One region of the Sphingobacterium anhuiense genome, then DNA from elsewhere that is predicted to be linked to it. Evidence: riboswitches for the same ligand, from Rfam matches in the RefSeq annotation. Region 1 holds a riboswitch; the other holds the start of a gene.

Region 1 (3,188 bases):
TTTATTAAAAGATTATTTAGAGCTTAAAGGGAAATTTGATGTCACCTTATGTACAGATGGTGAAGAAGCTGTCAATCAATTTCGCAAGAGCAGTTATGATCTTTGCATTTTAGACGTCATGATGCCCAAGAAAGATGGCTTTACAGTAGGCCGAGAAATCAGGAAAATAAATACAACAACCCCCATCATATTTGCTACTGCAAAAGGTATGATGGAAGATAAAACAGAAGCATTTGAACTTGGTGGCGATGATTATATCACAAAACCATTTCGAGTGGAAGAATTACTCCTTCGCATAAATGCATTGCTTAAGCGTGTTGTAAGAGAGAAAGATGATCAGGTTGTAAGCGATAAATTTGAGATTGGAGAGTACTTCTTCGATTATACAAGTCAACAAATTGCGCATAAAGGTGTGCAACAAAAACTATCAACGAAAGAAGCGGAATTATTACGTCTACTTTGTCTAAAAAAGAATGATGTACTGACTCGAGAAGAAGCCCTTTTAAAAATTTGGCATGATGACAATTACTTTACAGGCCGGAGTATGGACGTTTTCTTAAGCAAATTGAGAAAATACCTACGAGATGATCCCAAAGTTGAAATTGTCAATGTACATGGAAAAGGCTATAAATTATTGGTTAGCTAATACACAATTACTAGAATAATAAAGAGATGTTAAAAACATCTCTTTTTGTTTATCTTGCAACAATGAAACTATCAATTCCATTTTTTTTAATCCTTTCAATCTTTTGCTCTTCTACATCGCTTTATGCGCAAAAAGATACTTTACAAAATGATAATCAAGATTTTGAAACCAATGCTAAGCTAATAAATTATAAGCAATTAATAGTTCCTGCGGCTTTAATGACTTACGGAGTAATCTCATTAAATAACCCATACCTCAAACATAAGGATCAACAAATAAACAATTCAATTAATAATGATCCGTCCAAAACTTTTAAACTTGATAATGTTAGTGTTTTCATTCCTTCTGCCGCTGTCTTTGGGCTTGACTTACTCGGAATACCAAGTAAGCACAATTTAAAACAACGCTTAGTGGTAAGTTCGATTGCCCATGCAATCACCTTATCAGCAGTATATACCATAAAAAAAACGACACCTACTTGGAGACCTGATCGCGCAGATCAAGAATCTTTTCCTTCAGGACATACTGCTGTACCTTTTACTGGTGCAGAAATTCTATGGCAAGAATATAAAGATCAATCCATTTGGTATGGTATTGCAGGCTATACAATTGCGGCGGGAACAGGTTACCTGAGAATGTATAATCATAAACATTGGTTTTCTGACGTCGCCATGGGAGCTGGTATTGGTATTATGGGAACAAAAATTGCATACTGGCTATTACCATTATTTGATAAACACTTACAATCAAAAAAAACAAGTTACCTAACGATGGCAACACCGTTTTACAATGGAAAACAAATTGGTTTGTCTGCTAATTTCCAATTTTAAACCTTAGTTTATTGTCATTTTTATATAAAAGTTACAAAATATTTGTTTTTATAAAACTAATTCCGATATTTACAGCGCTTATAGAGAAAGGCAGAGGGAATAGACCCAATGAAGCCTTAGCAACCTGTCGATTGACAAGGTGCTACATTCTACCCCATCAAAAAGTGGGAATGATAAGCTAGACACAAAATATATCTTGTGCCCTCCTCTCTAAAAGCAATCAAAAAATTTAGTAAATAGATTCAAGAATTTTTGATCGTTTTTTATTTCAAATAAAAAAAAATCCGTCTAATTTCTTGCTTCGTTAAGGTTGAACAAATAAAATAATTTTATATTTATGTTACTAACGAACAACTTAGGTTACCCACGTGTAGGTGCCTTCCGCGAGTTGAAAAAGGCCAATGAAGCATATTGGGCTAAAAAAATCAGCGCGCAAGAATTATTGCAGGCTGGACTGAAAATCCGTGAAGGCAACTGGAAAACTCAAAAAGATGCTGGCATCGATTTGATTCCTTCCAATGATTTTTCATTTTATGACCAAGTTTTAGACTTGACATTAACTGTAGGTGCAATCCCTGCACAATACCAATCACTTTTAAATAACGAAGATAAAGGATACAATTTGGACCTTTACTTTGCAATGGCGCGTGGTTTCCAACAAGATGGCGTTGACGTAACCGCAATGGAAATGACAAAATGGTTTGATACCAACTACCATTACATCGTACCTGAATTCGTGAAAAATCAAGAATTCAAATTGACTTCAGAGAAATTCTTAAATGAATATAATGAAGCAAAATCTTTAGGTATCGAAACTAAGCCTGTGTTAATTGGCCCGATCTCATACTTATTATTAGGTAAAGAAAAAGAATCTGGTTTCAACCGTATCGATTTAATCGATAAGTTGGTTCCAGTATATGAAGAAATCTTAACTAAATTGGCTACCGCTGGTGCAAAATATGTACAAATTGATGAGCCATTTTTAGCTTTAGATATTGATGATGCAACACGTGCGCTATACACTCGTGTATTCACTAAATTAGCTGCTACTGCTCAAGACATCAAAATTATTGTAACGACTTATTTCGAGGCTTTACGTGACAACGAAGAAACAGCTCTAAACTTACCAGTTTACGCAGTTCATGTTGATTTAGTAAGAGGTGAAAACCAACTCGACACTATATTAGCCAAAGTTCCGGCTTCATTAACACTTTCCTTGGGTGTAGTTGAAGGTCGCAACATTTGGAAAAATGATTACGTAAAATCTTTAGCACAAATCAAAAAAGCTGTTGATGCTTTAGGCAAAGACCGTGTATTAGTAGGACCTTCGAGTTCATTATTACATGTACCTTTCGATTTAGACAATGAAGATAATGAAGAGTCATTGCCTAAAGAAGTTAAAAATTGGTTGGCATTTGCTAAGCAAAAATTAGCAGAGGTAAAAGATTTAGCGATCTTAGCTGAAGGCGAAGTCGATGCAAAAACCGCTGAGCGTTTCGAGGCCAATAAGGCTGCTGCGGAAGACCGTCGTACATCTTCTTTAATCCACAAGCCTGAAGTTAAAGAACGTACAGCGAATATCACTGATGATGATGCTAAACGTACATCTACTTTCTTAGCTCGTAAAGAAGCACAACAAGCGAAATTTAATCTTCCAGCATTTCCAACAACGACAATTGGTTCATTCCCACAAACTAAAGATGTTCGTAAAT
Region 2 (3,188 bases), on a different contig from region 1:
CATACCCTCAGTCAGATTTGTTGTTTGCTTAGAAGTAAGATCATAGCGGTAGATATCCGTATTTGTACTCACGGCATACTCTGTTCCAAACCTTTTTTTACTGACATATAGCACAGCTTTACTATCTGGTGTCCATTCAAAATCTTCAGAACCGCCAAATGGCATTTGAGGACTATAGAAAGGCTCATCCTGCAATAAATCAATTGCTTCGCCAATCTTACCGTTGTTATAGCTGGCTACAAATGGATGATTGAATTTTCCATTATTGAACGTGTCCCAATGACGGTAGTCAAGGTTGTCAAAAACATAAGCGTCAGATTTTGGTAAATCAGGATATTTGTCGGTACTGTGATATTTTTTGATTAAAACTGCTTTGCTAAATAAAATATATTGACCATTTGGAGATAGCTTTACATTTTCTAGATCAGTTTCGCTATGTGTCAGTTGTATAGCTTCACCTTTATATCTATTCTTTTTCCAAAGTTGCCCTTTGAACAAGTAAATGATATCGCCATTTTCTGTAATCTGTACGACAGACTCACCGCCCTTTTCACTTGTTAGAGGAGCTGTGTTACCTGTTTCTAATGATAATGTGTAAAGGTTTTTTTCCGAACTGTTTGTTTCTATAGCATAATTAGAGACACCATATACTAAAGTTTTTCCATCTGTTGAAATTCCTTCTCCAGAAACACGGCCTAATTTCCAAAGTGTCTGCGGATCTAATGGTGCTTTTGCGGTGTTTTCCATATTAAGAACCATTTTGGTTTCTTTGTTTTCCTGAGCTATTGATGCCGAAGCGCATAATAAAATGGAAAGCGTTATTAAAGATTTTTTTTTCATAAAGAATACGAATATGAACAGGCAAGATACAAAATCTACGATCATTTAACATATTAAATAAAGTATTAGAGAAAGAAAACAAGGTGAAGGAATTGTTCAGAATGATGCGATATCACTTTGTGTTAAGCTATTGAAGGAAATTGGTGAAATTATGAAATACTATTTTAACGCATTAAAAAAAAAGCATAAAGCGGCATAGCATTGATATTAGTAACTGAAAGTTATACATAATTAGCTGGATAAAAAAAGCTTCACTCAGTGCTCAAAAAGGAAGGGCTATTTAACCTTTTTAGCGCTGAGTGAATACGCAATTTTAAAGCTGTCTTTGCTCTTATTGGAGAATCGGGATAAGCGTATTTTCCTCTAATCTTACTGCGACATACTTTACGGAAGTAAAACCATCTTCTCTAGAAATGATGTTGGAAAGATCTAGCCCTCTTTTAGAAAAAGTGCTTATGAGCGCAGTGCGGAATGTAGATTTGGAAGAACCCCAACCTTTTTCCGATACCGTATCATTGTTGAGCTGTATCAGTTCGTTGATTGAATAATAACTGAATTTTTCCAGTAAATGTTGATAAAGATTTGGTGTTGACATACAATTTAAAAATTTAAAGGATTAAACCATAAACTGTATCCAGATATTTTTGGTCGAAACCCATATTAATTTACCACCGCGGTTATGTAACTCGGTTGGTATTGCAACGTGCAATTCTGAATACTCTACAAAGTTAGTAGATTTTATTTTGTTTCAAAATTTATTTTAAAATAATTAATTCATGATGAGAATTTTATGAATGATGTCGATCAGATTATTATTTCTTTATAGCGGAAATTATAATAAATATTGGCCTTCTCATCTCGTCTTGCATTTCCGGATAAATTTTTAAAACTTCCTCTGAAGGTTTGGGTTCCGATATTTCTTGAATATCAAAATTAGATTTAATAACCGTATTGATGATAGTTTCTAGATTTCGATGGTATTTAGTTACTTCGTGTCCAAGAAATTTAGTTTTTCTTTGGCCTTCTTCCTGATAATTGTCAATCGGCCAATGCAGACGATTTCCATTTTCATCCTTAAACCAATCTTGTTCAGCTCTTGAAGTAAAAGCGGGATGTTCCATTGAAAAGACAAAACTTCCTCCTTTTTTAAGAATTTGATTTATTTTCAGAAAAACACTTCTCAAATCTTTTAGGTAATGGAATGCAAGTGAACTAATAACGACATCAAATTCTTCATGGTCAAAATTAATATCCTCGATGGCCATTTTTTTATATTCAATTTCAAGGTTTTTGGAAAGCTCTTTTGCTTTATCAATCATTTTTTGAGATAAGTCAATTCCAATTACATTTTTAGCCCCTTTTTGCTTAGCATAAATGCAGTGCCATCCATATCCGCAACCTAGATCAAGCACTTTCTTATTCTGGAAATCAGGTAACATTTTCTGTAAAACATGCCATTCTCCAGCAGCATTTAAACCATCTATAGAACGTTGCATCTTTCCATAGCTTTCAAAGAAGCTAGGATCATCATATTTGTTTTGTTTCATTTTATTATTCGCCGTTTCAAGGTAATTTCAAATTTACTGCCAATATTATTTTTATCAAAACTGAATTGGCTGAACGAGACATAAAAGCATGCTTGACGATCCAGCCATCAAAAGGGGTGGATAAACCTTTAGTAAGTTACAGTGTTATTAATATATTATCTCTTCATTAGGAAAATTAAATTTGATATTGAATTAATTTTTGGTTATTTTTAAATTGTAAAATACATTATACATAAATGTTTTAATATTTTAATGAAACTAATATTGATTTAATGAAGAAATATCTGCTTTTATTGCTATTTTTTTGCCCACTGCTTATTGTTAGTTGCAAGAAATCAGAAGAAATTAATCCCCTATCAAACATGAGTATCGTGTTTTCTGACAATAATCATCCTGTCAGAGGAAAAGTGAAGTACGACTATAATTTGGACAATTGTGGACAGATCAATCTTATTACGAGCGTAAAGGAGTCTGATGGTACTTATTCACAATTGAAATTAACTTTACTTTCTAATGGAGCATTAGCCAAGGTTCAGTATTTCAAACAAAATTCTTCAGCTGATGGTAACTATTTTGCTCCACATCTTCAGCCAGAGAAATCTTTTCAAATCGCGGATTTTAAATATGAAAAAGCAGGCGGTCGATTATCTTTTTCTTTTAGTGGAAAAGTTTATAAAAACAATGAGCAAGAACGAGTATTGACTGGTAAAGTAGATCTGCACACCATTAAATATGCACCGTGCGAAGCATTGATCCTTGATGTAATGACAGTGAAACCAGCTTTTAATTTTTTCTCTATGT

The links. A riboswitch is a leader RNA that binds a small molecule or an ion and turns the genes downstream of it on or off. The one in region 1 is predicted to bind S-adenosylmethionine.
Region 2: linked by a shared signal. The riboswitch ahead of ACFS6I_RS24205 (hypothetical protein) and the one ahead of metE (5-methyltetrahydropteroyltriglutamate--homocysteine S-methyltransferase) in region 1 are both predicted to bind S-adenosylmethionine.

Annotation. Positions count from the first base shown of each region.
Region 1 is NZ_JBHUPE010000002.1:54,253-57,440, forward strand. It holds gene ACFS6I_RS03460 (response regulator transcription factor) at 1-646, shown strand, start outside; gene ACFS6I_RS03465 (phosphatase PAP2 family protein) at 709-1,476, shown strand; SAM riboswitch class I at 1,552-1,656, shown strand; gene metE (5-methyltetrahydropteroyltriglutamate--homocysteine S-methyltransferase) at 1,814-3,188, shown strand, end outside.
Region 2 is NZ_JBHUPE010000020.1:224,930-228,117, reverse strand. It holds gene ACFS6I_RS24210 (S9 family peptidase) at 1-840, opposite strand, end outside; gene ACFS6I_RS24205 (hypothetical protein) at 1,172-1,435, opposite strand; SAM-I-IV-variant riboswitch at 1,471-1,564, opposite strand; gene ACFS6I_RS24200 (class I SAM-dependent methyltransferase) at 1,653-2,387, opposite strand; gene ACFS6I_RS24195 (hypothetical protein) at 2,750-3,188, shown strand, end outside.